DNA from 3 places in the Anaerobacillus sp. QJM3NY_32 genome. Region 1 is predicted to be linked to each of the others. Evidence: riboswitches for the same ligand, from Rfam matches in the RefSeq annotation. Region 1 holds a riboswitch; each other region holds the start of a gene.
The links. A riboswitch is a leader RNA that binds a small molecule or an ion and turns the genes downstream of it on or off. The one in region 1 is predicted to bind lysine.
Positions count from the first base shown of each region.

Region 2: another riboswitch for lysine. It lies ahead of AC0VYH_RS15780 (aspartate kinase); the one in region 1 lies ahead of lysA (diaminopimelate decarboxylase).
Region 3: another riboswitch for lysine. It lies ahead of AC0VYH_RS17735 (Na+/H+ antiporter NhaC family protein); the one in region 1 lies ahead of lysA (diaminopimelate decarboxylase).

Region 1 covers NZ_CM149684.1:2,541,554-2,546,937, reverse strand. The annotation lists gene spoVAD (stage V sporulation protein AD) at 1-941, shown strand, start outside; gene spoVAE (stage V sporulation protein AE) at 941-1,291, shown strand; gene spoVAEA (stage V sporulation protein SpoVABEA) at 1,297-1,875, shown strand; gene AC0VYH_RS13380 (spore germination protein) at 1,856-3,349, shown strand; lysine riboswitch at 3,396-3,583, shown strand; gene lysA (diaminopimelate decarboxylase) at 3,678-5,003, shown strand; gene AC0VYH_RS13370 (peptidylprolyl isomerase) at 5,096-5,384, shown strand, end outside.
Region 2 covers NZ_CM149684.1:3,000,603-3,005,986, forward strand. The annotation lists gene sdhA (succinate dehydrogenase flavoprotein subunit) at 1-158, opposite strand, end outside; gene AC0VYH_RS15770 (succinate dehydrogenase cytochrome b558 subunit) at 233-841, opposite strand; gene AC0VYH_RS15775 (YslB family protein) at 1,150-1,593, shown strand; gene AC0VYH_RS15780 (aspartate kinase) at 1,624-2,859, opposite strand; lysine riboswitch at 3,104-3,292, opposite strand; gene uvrC (excinuclease ABC subunit UvrC) at 3,372-5,153, opposite strand; gene AC0VYH_RS15790 (hypothetical protein) at 5,231-5,384, opposite strand, start outside.
Region 3 covers NZ_CM149684.1:3,411,962-3,417,345, forward strand. The annotation lists gene AC0VYH_RS17730 (sodium-dependent transporter) at 1-784, opposite strand, end outside; gene AC0VYH_RS17735 (Na+/H+ antiporter NhaC family protein) at 1,018-2,595, opposite strand; lysine riboswitch at 2,746-2,926, opposite strand; gene yunB (sporulation protein YunB) at 3,084-3,854, opposite strand; gene AC0VYH_RS17745 (YunC family protein) at 3,992-4,285, opposite strand; gene AC0VYH_RS17750 (bifunctional metallophosphatase/5'-nucleotidase) at 4,379-5,384, opposite strand, start outside.

The DNA.
Region 1 (5,384 bases):
AGGAAGCAGAAGGTCCATTTGGAAATTCGTTTGATGTGACCTATGCTAACCTTCATTGTAATCAGGCAAATTGGGAGCTTGCTGAAAGAAAATTGTTAGAAGATGCAGTAATGAGTTGTTTGAAGAAAAAAGAATTAGCTCCTGATCAAGTTGATGTTTTTGTAGCGGGTGATCTATTAAATCAAATCGTAAGCGCAACTTATACAGCAAGGTCTAATCATATTCCTTTTCTAGGTGTTTTTGGAGCATGCTCGACATCCATGGAATCCCTAGCGATTGCATCTTCTCTAGTTGATGGTGGTTTTGCTGAGAGGGCTATTGCTGGAGTGAGTAGCCATAATGCAACTGCTGAAAGACAGTTCCGTTATCCAACAGAATATGGAGGTCAGAAACCTGGTACTGCGACATCAACTGTAACTGGTGCTGGAGCTGCGTTAGTTAGTCAGGAGTTATCGGACATTCAAATCTCTGCGGCAACGATTGGAAGAGTAGTTGACTGGGGAATCAAGGATCCGTTTGATATGGGGAGTGCGATGGCGCCAGCGGCAGCAGATACATTGGCCACACATTTTGAGGACCTAAATGTAAAACCTTCAGATTATGACTTAATTGTTACTGGAGATCTATCTGCAGTTGGTTCTCCGATTGTTCGTGATTTATTGCTTGAGAAAGGGTTTGACATTACTAATAATCATAATGACTGTGGGTTAATGATCTATCGACCTGATCAGAAGGAAGTATTCGCAGGTGGAAGCGGGTGTGCCTGTTCGGCGGTTGTTACGTATGGTCATCTCATTGAGCTTCTAAAACAAGGGAAGTATTCAAAAATTCTAGTTACTGCTACAGGATGCTTGCATAGCCCCGTTATGGTGCAACAGAAAGAAAGTATGCCTGCTATCGCTCATGCAGTGGTTTTTGAGCGAGTTGGAGGTGAGGAATAGTGGAATACTTCATTGCTTTTGCAGTAGGAGGAGCCATTTGTGTTGTTGGTCAGTTATTGCTCGATATTTTTAGATTAACGCCTGCTCATGTAATGTCATCTTTTGTGGTGACTGGAGCGATTCTTGACGGTTTTGGTATATACGATCGACTGATTGAATTCGCAGGAGCAGGTGCGACAGTCCCAATTACGAGCTTTGGGCATTCCTTGCTACATGGGGCGATGCAGCAAGGAGAGGAACATGGATTTATAGGCATTGCAATGGGGATATTTCAGTTAACTTCAGCTGGAATTTCATCAGCTATTGTTTTCGGATTTATCATAGCCATTATATTCAAGCCAAAGGGGTGAATGAATTGAACAAGCGGCGGGTTATTTTCGTTACTGATGGAGATCTTTACGCGCAAAAAGCAATTGAAAAAGTGGCTTCGGATATTGGCGGGAGATGCATTAGCCAATCAGCAGGAAATCCAACCCCGCTTGCTGGTTATGAAATTGTTTCCCTAATTAAAGAAGCTCCACATGATCCAATCTTTGTAATGTTTGATGACAGTGGTTTTCCGGGTGAAGGTTATGGAGAACTAGCGATGCAGGCTGTGGCTGAGGATGAAGATGTTGAACTACTTGGTGCGATTGCAGTTGCCTCGAGAACACACTTCTCTGAATGGACGAGAGTAGATGTTTCCATCGACAGGGATGGTGAATTAACGCATTTCGGTGTTGATAAGAATGGATTTGCTGATATGGAAGCTGGGAGAATAGATGGGGATACTGTATCTATTTTAGATAAACTGAATGTCCCAATTATTATAGGTGTCGGTGATATAGGTAAAATGTCTGGGCTTGATGATCCGGAGGTTGGGTCGCCTATAACATTGAAAGCCGTTCAAATTCTGCTTGAAAGGAGCGGTTTCTATGACAACAAAAATGAATAACAAACAAAAAATATTTAAAAAATTAAAAGAAAATGAAGACTTCTTGAAAAAATCAATTGGCATTGGGGAAAGTTTTGACGTAGGTGTACGTAAACTCAAGATTTTGAATAAAGAAATACAATTCTATTATTGTACTGGTTTATGTGATACATCAATCATTGTTGAAATCATGCGTGAATTGATGGAATTAGATGATCATCATCGCTTGACCGTTAAATTCGAGCAAGTTATCCATAATCATTTACCCCATCAGCAAGTAACAAAAGTAGAGACGTTCGATGAGGTCGTCGATCAAGTTCTTTCTGGACTGATCGCTGTATTTATGGAAGGCGAAGAGATTGCTTACATTATTGATGTTCGAAAGTATCCAGGTAGAACGCCTCAAGAGCCAGACACTGAGAAAGTGATCAGAGGTTCTAGAGACGGTTTCACAGAAAATATTATTGAGAATACTGCACTTACTAGAAGGCGTATTAGAGATGGTCGTTTGCGTAATGAAATATTTCAAGTCGGAGAGCGTTCCAAAACGGATGTGTGTATCACTTATATTCAGGATGTAGCTAACCCAAACTTAGTTGAAATCATTAAGAAAAAACTAAAAGAAATTAATATTGATGGTATTCCTATGGCTGATAAAACTGTTGAAGAGTTTTTAGTGCATCAGGCGGGAAATCCTTTTCCACTTGTACGATATACGGAAAGGCCAGATGTAGCCGCATCCCATTTGTTAGAAGGGCATGTCTTGATTATCGTCGATACTTCTCCGAGTGTTATTATTACGCCAACAACCTTTTTCCACCATGTTCAACATGCAGAAGAATACAGGGAAGCTCCATTACCAGGTGCATTCTTGAGATGGGTCCGCTTTGGAGGAATGCTAGCAGCGCTATTGTTACTTCCCCTGTGGTTATTGGCGGTATATGAACCTGGGTTGTTGCCTAAATCGATTGATTTTATTGGGCCAAATGATGAAACGAATGTGCCGATATTTATTCAAATCATTCTTGCAGAAATTGGGATCGAAACACTGAGAATGGCCGCCATTCATACGCCTACCCCGCTTTCTACAGCGATGGGTTTAATTGCGGCTGTATTAATTGGTCAAATTGCCATCGATGTAGGATTATTTGTTCCAGAAGTTATTCTGTATGTTTCTATTGCGGCTATAGGTTCTTACGCAACGCCAAGTTATGAGTTATCAATAGCGAACAAACTAGTTAGATTATTACTACTTTTCCTTGTCTTTTTCTTCAGAGTTCCAGGATATATAATAGGCGTGACAGCTATTATTCTCTTCCTAGTCGCCTTAAAGCCATTAAATACACCTTATTTATGGCCATTCATTCCTTTTAATGCAAAAGCGTTTATTCAAGTGCTAATTCGCGTTTCTGTTCCTTTGACAAAATTGCGTCCAAGTATTACAGAGCCCCAGAATGAAACGAAGCAGCCGGACAAACCACTTGCCGAATCTTAAAAAGTATGATAATTTATTTCTTAATTGAATAGACCTCATTGAACGTAATGGGGATAGAGGCGCAAAACGAATGAGTAAGATATCTGAGCATAGAATGGAATGCGAAGACGATATCAGAAAGGTCAATTTGCCGAAGTGAGAAAGGACCCATCCTTTTCTTGCTGGGCTGCTGCTGAATAAGTTGCAGACTGTCACTGGAGGATGAATTTCTTTCAGTGGTGAGCTAATCCAACTCGTGAGGATACGGAGAAAACAGCCTATCTATAAAGTTGGCTGTTTTTCTTATTGTGTGGAGGGAGCTCGCATTTATATAAGCGAGAGGGGAGAAATGATTGTGAATTTATACGGTACATCTGCAGTTTCAGAAGAGGGGCATTTAACAGTTGGAGGGATCGATACGGTCCAATTAGGAAAAAAATTTGGCACTGCGTTATATGTTTATGATGTGGCTATGATTCGAGACAAAGCAAGGGCGTTTCGAAGTGCCTTTGAACGTGAGAATGTAAACTATCAAGTAGCTTATGCTAGTAAGGCCTTTTCATGTATGGCAATGATCCAACTTGCAGAAGAAGAAGGATTAAGTTTGGATGTTGTATCCGGTGGAGAGCTTTATACTGCTTTGAAGGCAGGTTTCCCCGTGGAGCGTATTCATTTTCATGGAAATAACAAAAGTGAATCTGAAATTAGAATGGCGCTTGATGCAGAAATAGGTTGCTTCGTTGTTGATAATTTTTACGAATTATCTCTCCTTGAGCAAATTGCAGAAGAAAAAAATGTGAAAGCTAATGTGCTGTTGCGTATAACACCAGGTATTGAAGCACATACGCATGATTATATTTTAACAGGCCAAGAAGATTCTAAATTTGGTTTTGATTTACAGAGTGGTCAGGTAGAACGCGCGATATTGGATGTAACAAAAATGAGTGCTGTTCATCTTCTTGGACTTCATTGTCATATAGGCTCACAAATTTTTGAAACAAATGGTTTTGTAATGGCTATTGAAAAGATTTATAGCTATCTTACAACATGGTATGATGCCTATGGTTTTGAGCCTGAAGTCCTTAACCTTGGTGGAGGATTTGGAATCCGATATACGAGTGAAGATCACCCATTACCAGTAGGGAACTACATCGAAGCTATGATTGAAACAATCAGAAATCAGGTAACAGGGCAAATGAACATGCCTGAGATCTGGATTGAACCTGGTCGTTCACTAGTAGGAGAAGCTGGAATGACGTTATATACGGTTGGTTCACACAAAAATGTTCCAGAGTTGCGACGTTACCTCGCTGTAGATGGAGGGATGACGGATAATTTACGCCCTGCTCTCTATCAGGCAAAATATGAAGCCACAATAGCAAATCGAATGAATGAAGCAAAAGACCACCTATACTCTGTAGCAGGAAAGTGTTGTGAATCAGGTGATATGTTAATTTGGGATTGCCAGTTACAGCGAGCGATTGCTGGTGATACGATGGCTGTTTTTTCAACGGGGGCATATGGTTATTCCATGGCAAATAACTACAATAGATTACCAAGACCAGCTGTTGTCTTTGTTGAAAATGGTGAGGCCAACCTTGTTGTTGAGAGAGAGTCATACGAGGATTTAGTTCGACATGATTTGCCATTAAAACAAGCGATTATATCAAAATAATAGTTGAAAAGCATAAATGATATGGAACAGCTTCAGTCTGTGCTATAATGAAAGAGCTTTTAAGAAAATTGTTAGTGCAGGAGGATTTATTTATGAAAAAAGGAACAATTGCATTTGAAAATGGAGAAGTTATTGAAATTGAATTTTATCCAGAAGCAGCACCTAACACTGTTGCTAACTTTGAGAAGCTTGCAAATGAAGGTTTCTACAACGGTGTGAATTTTCACCGTGTAATCCCTGGTTTTGTTGCTCAAGGTGGAGATCCTACAGGTTCTGGAATGGGTGGACCAGGATATACAATTGACTGTGAAACAGAAGGTAACCCTCATAAGCACGTAGCAGGCTCATTGTCTATGGCACATGCTGGTAAAAACACGGGCG
Region 2 (5,384 bases), 460 kb from region 1:
ACAGCCCCGTTAATTCCCCCCTGCGCACATACAGAGTGAGAACGTTTTACCGGAACGATGGAAAGAAGATCTACTTGCATTCCAGCTTCCGCAGCTTTGATGGTAGCCATCAAACCTGCAAGGCCGCCTCCAACTATCACTAATTTACCTTTACTCATAAGAACAGTTCCCCCTTAAATGCTGGCTCTGTCTGAAAGTTATGTATCAGACGTGGTGAAGACAGTTCACTTTCTTAAACGAATGCAAATAATGCGCGCATGCCAACAACTGAAAGTGCAACGAAAATGACCATTGTTACGTATGTCATCGTACGCTGTGATTTTGGTGTTACTGTGAAGCCCCAGCTTACAAAGAAAGACCATAAGCCATTTGCGAAGTGGAAGACAGTACCAAGTACACCAACGATGTAAAAGATCATCATTCCTGGATTAGACAAGATATCAGCCATCATTTGGAAGTTTACTTCTGCTCCCATCGCAGCTTGTATTCTCGTTTGCCAGACGTGCCAAGTTACAAATATTAATACGATAACGCCAGAAATCCGCTGCAAATAAAACATCCAGTTACGTAAATAGCCATATCGACTTACGTTGTTTTTGGATTGAAATGCGATATAAACACCGTAAATCGCATGGAATAAGAGCGGTAAGAAAATGACGAAAATTTCAAGCAAATACCTGTAAGGAAGGCTCTCCATAAAATGAGCTGCGTCATTAAACGCCTCGGGCCCTCTTGTTGCAAAATAGTTAACAGTGAGATGCTGAGTAACATAAAGTCCGAGCGGAATTACTCCTAGAAGCGAATGCAATTTTCGGCTTACAAAGTCTCGACTTGCGGCCATGTTTTGTGTGTCCCCCTTTTAAGTTGTTAAGCTACCATCTGCCAGTGCATTTTTTTCTAATAAAGAAGTCTTTGCATGCACAGAAATCATCGCTTTCTGTCGATTATATTGTGACATACCCATTGTACTCCCATCATTTAGGACCGTCAAGAAAACGTGTACATTTAGATTTTTCAAAATTCCCTTGCAACACCTGCGTATATCTCAATTGAATACGCTTTCTATATATATAAATTCTATCTATGGTGCTATGGAGGATTTGTCGATAAAACGTTATAATTATTTTGTAGAAAAGCTGGGAGGAATTTATGTTTAAGAAGCGCACAAACTCGATTGATTATAGTCATGAAATAGAAACAACTGCTTTTGGATATGAATTTTATAGAGAAGTTCTTATTCCTGAACTTCTTGGTAGTGAACAGCCGGCTGTTTTATATTGGACTGGAAAAGAAATGGCTAGGCAATTCCCGCTCTCCACTCGAGAAGAGATCGAGGATTTTTTTCAGCGTGCTGGATGGGGTAAATTATCAATTGCACAAGAAAAAAAGAATGAAGTAACGTTTGATCTTCAGTCAGCTCTTATCACTGAGCGAAGAAATACTAGTCGAAATGCTTGTTATCAACTAGAAGCAGGTTTTCTTGCTGAACAATATCAAAATATGCTTCGTTGCATCGCTGAATCCTATGAAACTGATAAAAAGAATGAAATTCAATTCACAGTAAAATGGGACCCAAAAGATCAGATTGAATAGAAAGGAGACCACATGTGGTCTCCTTTTTGATTACATTTGTTTAACAGGGGTTCTTTCATCTAGTTGAAATTTATCGTGTAGCGACTCAATAGCATAAATCATTTTATCTTCTGGAACGATCGTTGACACTTTGATTTCTGATGTACTCACCATCTTCATTTCTACCCCGTGTTCAGCAAGTACTTCAAACATTTGTGCCGCAACACCAGGGTTAGAAATCATACCTGATCCTACTATGGATACCTTAGCAAGTTCTGATTCGTGATAAATATGTTCGTAGGGAAGTTTCACTTTAATGCGACGGAGCACATCAAGAGTTAATTCAAGAGAGGCTGTTTCAATTGAGAATGAGATACTCGTTGTATTTTTCTCTCCTGTACTTTGAATGATCACATCTACATTAATACCATTTGCCGCAAGAGATGAGAACAAGGAAGGAAGTGTTGTAATCTCATTCGGCAAACCTGAAATTGTTATTTTTGTTACATTACTTTCAAAAGCCAGACCTCTAACCACCAAATTTTGTTCCATTGATACGACCTCCTCAATTAGCGTTCCAGGTTCATTCGTAAAGCTCGAGCGGACCTCAAGCAAGATGTTATAGTTTTTTGCAAACTCAACCGCTCTAGGATGTAAGACACCAGCCCCAAGGTTAGCAAGTTCAAGCATTTCATCATAAGAAATCGTAGAAAGCTTTCTTGCACCTTTCACATATCGAGGATCTGTCGTATACACGCCATCCACATCTGTATATATCTCACAACGATCCGCTTTAAGAGCTGCTGCAATCGCCACAGCTGTTGTATCGGAACCACCACGCCCTAGCGTCGCGATGTCAGACGTATCAGTTAGCCCCTGGAATCCTGCTACTATCACAATTTTCCCTTCAGCAAGGTGTTGATTCATACGTGATGCATCAATATCGAGGATTCTGGCATTGCCGTGAAGCGACTCTGTTTTAATTCCTGCTTGCCAGCCAGTTAATGAAATAGCATCGTACCCTTCTTCATTTAATGCCATCGAAAGAAGCGCTGTTGTTACTTGTTCTCCAGTCGTTAGAAGCATATCAAGCTCTCTTGCAGACGGTGTAGCTGTTATCCCTTTTGATAATCCTAAAAGCTCATCCGTTGTTTTGCCCATCGCTGAAACAACCGCAACAACCTCATCTCCATTATTTACAGCTTCCATAAGCCTTTTGGAAACATTTTTGATTTTCTCTACATCTCCAACAGACGTACCTCCGAATTTCAATACGCGTAGTCCCACTCTCTCCATCCTTTCTTTCATGCAGCTCGTTATCCCTCATAGTGCGTAATCATCGCACGTTACAAACACTCACTAACTAAGAGTCGAAATGGATATTAAAAAACTCGGCCACTCACCAGATTGAAATAGCGATAGCCTTCATTTTTTATACTTTAAACTTGTAAAGTGTTTATTAAAGTATAAAAAAACAACAATGAGAAAAACCTCACTGTTGTTTTCATAACAAATCCAAGAAAACGTCCCTTTGTGAGATAGTTCTCCATCCAATTCCCGGGTAGGTATTGGATGACAGCTCTGCACTTATTCAATACAGATCCAGCTTCAGACGGATAAGCGTCTTTCCACTTCGGCAAATCCCCCTTTCAGCTCCTATCACTGAGTCTTAACACTCTTCAGTAAGCTTACTATTGGTTTTTGCGCCTCTACCATCACTTCAACTTTCGAAGTGTGGAACTATTAAATTTCACTCATTATAACGAACTTACGTGAATGCCGCAACATGTTCTTACAAATTAATTTGATTGACTTTCAAATCGAGCGACTACTTCCTCTGCAACATTCATTGGTAGTCCTGCGTTGTGTAAGTCTTCAACGCTTGCTTCTTTCATCTTTTTGATCGATCCAAAATGATTTAGCAGCTTCTTTTTTCTCTTCTCTCCGATACCGGGAATATCATCAAGACTTGACTTAAGCATCGATTTTCCTCGAAGCTGTCGATGAAACGTAATCGCAAATCGGTGTACTTCATCTTGAATCCTTTGCAACAGGTAGAATTCCTGACTATTTCTTGGTAGATAAACAGCTTCAGGAGGATCACCAATAAGAAGATGAGACGTTTTATGTTTCTCATCTTTCGTCAGCGAGCAAACCGGTATGTCCAGACCAAGCTCATTCTCGAGCACATCCTGTGACGCCTGTATTTGAGCTATTCCGCCGTCAATAATAATTAAGTCAGGAAGCGGACCATTTTCCTTAAGCATTCTTGAATATCTTCTTCTCACAACCTCTTTCATAGAACCTACATCGTTTGGTCCTTCCACTGTTTTGATTTTGTACTTGCGATACTCATTTTTCTTTGGCTTTCCATCAAGAAAAACAACCATAGCGGATACAGGGTTCGTGCCCTGAATGTTCGAGTTATCAAAAGCTTCAATTCTGAGCGGAGCTTCTATATTAAGCTTTTCTCCCAAGTTTTCAACAGCATCAATCGTTCTTTTCTCGTCGCGTTCAATTAATGAAAATTTCTCATTAATGGCAATGGTCGCATTCTTCATTGTAAGCTCGACAAGCTCTTTTTTCTTGCCTCTTTTTGGCTGGTGAACTGGAATTTGTAGCAGTTCTTCTACCATTTGAGCATTAACCTGCTGAGGAAGCAATACTTCTTTTGGCTTAGGATGATTTTGTTGAAGATAGAACTGACCGATATAAGTTAAGAAATCTTCTTCAGCATCATTATAGAAAGGGAAAAGTGAAACATCTCTCTCAATTAACTTCCCTTGTCGTACAAAGAAAACTTGAACACACATCCATCCTTTGTCGAAACTATATCCAAAAATATCCCGATCAATACCATCGTTAGATTGGATCTTTTGCACTTCCATAACTTTATCAATATGAAACATTAAATCACGAAACTCTTTTGCTCGCTCGAAATCCATATTCTCAGATGCTGTGGTCATCTTTCTTTCTATGTCTTCTTTAACTTCCTGGTGACCTCCGTTTAGAAAACGCGTAATCCCGTCAATCATCTCTTTATTTTGCTCTTTAGAGACGTCGTTGACACATGGAGCCAAACACTGGCCTATATGATAATAAAGACAGACGCGATCAGGCATTTTACGACATTTACGTAAAGGATATAGTCGGTCCAAAAGCTTCTTTGTTGCACTAGCTGCATAAGCATTCGGATATGGACCAAAATACTTACCTTTATCTTTTTTTATTTTACGTGTCGTAATTAAGCGGGGCTGTTCTTCTGCCGTTATTTTTATATAAGGATAGCTTTTATCATCTTTAAGCATCACATTATATTTCGGATCATGTTTTTTGATTAAATTAAGTTCAAGAATAAGAGCTTCAAGATTTGTGGAGGTTACGATATACTCAAAATCACGTATTTCACTTACAAGCCGCTGCGTTTTTCCATCGTGTGATCCACTAAAATAAGATCTGACTCTATTTTTTAGCACCTTTGCCTTCCCAACATAAATAATCGTTCCCTGGCGATCTTTCATTAAATAACACCCGGGCTGGTCAGGAAGGATTGCTAGCTTATTTTTAAGATGTTGTTCCATGCTGCCTCACCTCACTACTCCTTTTCAAGGCGTATCTATGTTCCCCTCTCATTGTAACACATTACCTCAATTTTCTATTATCTTAAGAACTCATATAAAACAATGTCATGATAGACAGGATCATACAATGTGGAGGATTGGAATTCTTTGACCTTTTTGATCTGACCATCCATCGATATATTCTGTTTCTTAAATCCATCGAGAACCTGTCCTGTTAAAAATACGCGATGC
Region 3 (5,384 bases), 870 kb from region 1:
CAAAACCAGTAATAAACGCGTTATTCGTAATATCTGATTTCTTAGGTAAGTAACTAGAATAAGTAATCATAATAGCAAAAGCAATGGATAAACTGAAGAAAATTTGTCCGTATGCAGCAACCCAAACACTTCCTGAAGTAATGCTGTCAAAATTCGGTGTAAAGAATGCATTTAGACCTTCAGCAGCACCAGGCAGTGTCACTGCTCGAATCACAATGATTAAGAAAAGAATAATTAATGTAGGAATGAAAATTTTATTAGCACGCTCAATTCCCTTTTTAACACCTGCAAGAAGTACGCCAAGTGTAATGATCCATACTGCAATTAATGGGAGAAATACGCCTGGTACGATACTACCTGTTTGTCCAGGATCAACCGTTAATTTCAGATAATCATTGAAGAGGAATGCTTCTGTATCAGAACCCCAACTTTGATTAAATGCAAAATAGCTATAAGAGATGGCCCACGCAATAATTACCGCGTAGTATGTGGAGATGACGAATGCAACGATAACGCCCCACCACCCAAGCCATTCCATCTTCTTATTCATTCGAAAGAACGAAAGTGGTGCGGATCCACGGAATTTATGACCCAATGTAAATTCAAGAATAAGAATTGGGATTCCGGCTGTTAATAATGCAAATAAATAAGGAATAAAAAATGCTCCACCACCGTTGTCATAGGCTACGGCCGGAAATCTCCAAATGTTCCCTAGACCTATTGCTGAACCAACTGCGGCTAATATAAAACCAGCCCTTGTCCCCCATTGCGCACGATTTTCCAAATAAATTACCCCCTTAGACAAATGTTAACCTTTTTCACCATAAGCCCCCTTCCAGAAAAAGGTTAAGACTTTTAAGTAAATTCAGATTATTTTGTTTATAGTATATCTAGTACGTATGTCCTTGTCAAAACAATCTTTTTACATTTTTCGTATGAATCGTTCAATTTTCTATATAAATCTCTCTATTTTTGTGAAAATACATAAAAAAACAGGAGGAATATCCTCCTGTTTGATTAATGATTTGCCATTTCAACTGGTCTGTTGGCATATTTTCCTTTTAGCATGAAAATTAATAATCCGAATAGAATCGCTGTTGCCACAAGACCAAGAATGGAACTACCAGTAAAGCCAAGAACCAGATATCCTAGTAACGAAATACCTGCAACGAGCAATGCATAAGGCAACTGTGTCATCACATGATCGATATGGTGACTACCCGCGCCTGTTGAAGAAAGAATTGTTGTATCCGAAATTGGTGAGCAGTGATCTCCAAATACAGCTCCTGCAAGAACAGCGGCAAGTACAGGAAGCATGTAGGTAGGATCCGTAGCAGCAGCAATCTCTCCTGCGATCGGAAGCATAATGCCAAATGTTCCCCACGAAGTTCCCGTTGCAAACGCCATAACACCTGCAAGTAGGAACAAAATAGCTGGTAAGAAGCCAATCACAATGTGGTCATTAACAAGTCCTGCAAGATACTTACCAGTCCCTAGTGAGCCGATAATTTCAATCAATGTCCATGCAAAGAAAAGAATGTATACGGCTGGAAGCATTGATTTAATGCCTTCCCAAATTCCTTTTCCAAGAACCGCTCCACCCATTCGTTTTGGAAAGAAGAAGAGGAGAGAAGTTATAAGTCCAATGATTCCACCATAAAGGAGAGAAGCAGCAACGTCTGTATTTTCAAAGACAGACAAAGCTGTCACGGCTGTATCCGTTCCGCTAACAGCCTGAATTCCTGTGATGACCATAAACGTCACAGTACCAGCAATTAGCATAATAATAGGCCATGCAAGATCAGCTACTTTCCCCTTCTCACTTTCAGGTAGTCCTGATGTTTGACCAGGTACGGCACCTTGATTCGGATCAAGCACTTCTCCTGTTTTCTGTGCACGGTCTTCATGTACTCTCATTGCCTTAAGATTAATGTCAAAATAACTAACAAAGAACACCATCGCAAGTGCAAAGAGAGCATACAAATTCATTGGAATCATTCTTATAAAAGCTTCTAACGCGCCAACACCTGTAATGCTATGCGTTGCTAATACACCACCAATTAACGCGATGATATAAGCGCCCCAGCTTGAAATAGGTGAAATAATACACATTGGTGCTGCAGTTGAATCAATGATATAGGCAAGCTTTGCCCTTGAAACATTGTGCCTGTCCGTAATCGGTCTACTTACGTTCCCAACTGCGAGCGAATTAAAGTAATCATCAATAAAAATAATAATACCAAATACCGCTGTGACAATCTGTGCGCCTACTCTTGTTTTCACGCGTTTCATGGCCCACTCGCCAAATGCGCGACTTCCACCTGATATCGAAATAAAGGCCGTCATCATCCCTAATAAAAGCAGGAAGAAAATAATGTACATGTTCCAAGTATTTAAACCACCGCTCTCGGAATCAATGAAGATCCCTTTTACGATTGTATAAATTTCTTCTAATGAATTTGGTACACTCCAATTGTTGATCATTAGCGCACCAAGAATAATGCCTACTCCTAAAGAAGGAAGCACTTTTCTAGTCACCACTACCATTAGCAAAGCTACGAGTGGTGGAATAATGGATAGAACTGAATTCTCCATGAATATCCTCCTAATAAATGATTGGTCATCATAACCGGAATGGACGCCTATCCCTCAGCCTTCTCGTCGTGTTTGAACGCAAAAAAGCGAGCAATGATAGGATTGGTCCTATCATTGCTCGCTTCACCGAGTCAATGTTAAGTGTCCACCCCGATCAGTAGTTCTCCATTACAAGTTAGACTCATAATGACAGTTCGACACTTCTTCAATGTCGCCCCAACACAAATAATGTGACCGTTATTTATGCTTCGGCAGATCTCCCTTTCGATGCTGATCATTGGTGTCATTCTCCCAACACGTACTCATGAGGATCTGCTCCTCTACCTCATCGTATAAGATAAGGAACAATATTAAGTTCAGTTTTAAAGTATACCTTACTTTCGTTGTTTGTGCAATTGTAGATTATTCCAGAGATATTTCTATTAGAAGGGAACCATTTTTTTAGCTATCGACATTGAACATTGAAGCTGGTTAATGGCCTCCTTTTCTTAATCTGGCTTCGGCAAAACGATCGATGGATTTCCACCATTTCCATTATCACCATTATAATAATAAGGAACGTCTCCCTGAATAAATAAATCTCCAATTTTTACAGAGTTCGAAACTTCAGTATTCTTTGTAGAGAAAGGAATAATTACGTTCATCTCAACTTTAATATTGATATACACTTCAAGATACGTGTTGTTAATTCCCGTTTCTTTCACCTTTGTATCAATATTAGAGACCACATCTCCAATCATTTCAAACCGTACTGGAATCCTCGGCCCAAAATTTGAAAGAAGAACATTATTTGTAGCCATCCCTAAAGGTATGGAGTATACGATTCCTTGTTGATTTTCGGTACCTTCGTAATCGATATCTACATCATTCTTAAAGGTTTCCAGCTTATCTAAATCACCAGCTTCAACATAATCTAAGTAAGTTTGAACTCGTTCTGTGGCCTCTGAGATCAATCGATTATAAACTTGCGAGTTAAAGCTATAACTTGGTACTCTTTCGGAATCATTACCATGAACGATAATTAAATTCTCAACGTCAATACCGTCTGCGATCTTCTTTGAAATGGCATCATTTATTGCTTGCGCAGCAACTTGACGTGTTTTTGTTTCAGCAATACTGATTAAGCTTGGTTCAATTCCTTTATTAACAATCCATAATCCTTGAACAGTAGTAAAGATAAAAATAATAAAGGAGATGACAAAAACATATCGAAAGGGAAGCGGCCCCTTTCTAAAGAATTTTCTACGAGTTCGAAACAACATGAACCCTCCCTTCTCTTCTTCATGTATATGCCATGGAGAAGAGAAGTATGGACAATTTCCTAGAAAGAGCCAAATTCAAGCTATTAAATGTTTCATAATCGAAAAGAAAGCCGTAGCAACTGCTACGGCTTTCTTCACATCATCTTAAGCATCGCGTCTCTACCCTTAGTTCCAATCGTAATGCCTCGCGCTTCTGCTTCAAGCGTAACAGATTCGAGCGGTGCATCAAGCAGTTGTTCAATAGACCGTACACCAACAGCTCTTCCTGCGATAATCTTTCGGTCACTTAACTTTTCATTAAGTAAGGCTACATCGAGTGCGCCGCACATGATATACCCATTGTCATTCATGACCGCTAGAAAATTCGTTTTCGGAAGCTGCATACTGACCGCTGTAAAAGGATGACCGTCAATCATGATTGGTGACATAGTGATCACGTCATTCCCGCCTCCTGACCTGAATGAATATCACTATATCTATATGAGACAAAGAGCATGTTTGACAATCAAACACTGAAAGTTTTAATGTCTATTTTCTAAACGCCATGCAAGGAGATCTCGAAGCATTTCAGGTAAAAAGTATTTCTTTTTAGCATGCTTCATTTGAGGATAGAATTTCCCAAATGTGAACATATCAGCCGTGGCAACGGCATATTCTTCATCAGAAACAAGCTTATTTCCGTTGTGAAAAACATCTGTTACATGATAGAGGCCGTCGTCCATTTTGACAGAGGTAACCTCAAGCCCATCGAATGCCATGATCCCCATTACCTCTCCTCGGAAACCGAGACCTTTAAAACTTAAATTCACTATTTCATCTGACATAGAATAAGAAATGATTTCTCGTAACTCGCTTCCTTTTAGCACCACTTTGCAAGGATTAACAGGATGAGGGCAAATGCGATGAAGGTCTTCTCTTGATACATTTCCTTCTGGTAACCCATCAAGCAACATACCAGCGTTAATCATGCCAATATCCGCTCCACACCACTCTCTAAGAGCGGCAGCTAACTCATCAGCTAGAACCGAGCGTTGAAACCATTCAGATTCAAGAGGCTGTTCAAGACGACAGACGACCTCTTCAAGCATCTTATGTGCATCGATACTTAGTTGTTGAATCATCGCCTTCGCTTCCTCGTCTTCTTTACGATTCCGGACGGTTATCGCATATGCTTCCTTCTCAATCACTTTCTTTGTTTCCATATCAAAACAAATCGAAACTTCTCCAACGTAATTCCCGTTTTTACCAGACTGAGTAATAAGCGTATCCTCTACAAGCATGCCATGCTTCAGCACATGATGGGTATGGGCTCCAATAATAACGTCAATCCCATTCATTTCCCTTGCTAGCTGTTCATCATTACCTAAGCCCATATGAGACATCAATACGACAACATCTGATTGACTGCGTACTTCATCAATGAGGGACTGTAAGAAATGGAAAGGAGAATCTATCTGCCATCCAAGTAGTGAGTAGAATTGTTCATAAGGGATGGTAACACCAATAATTCCTACTTTAATGCCATTT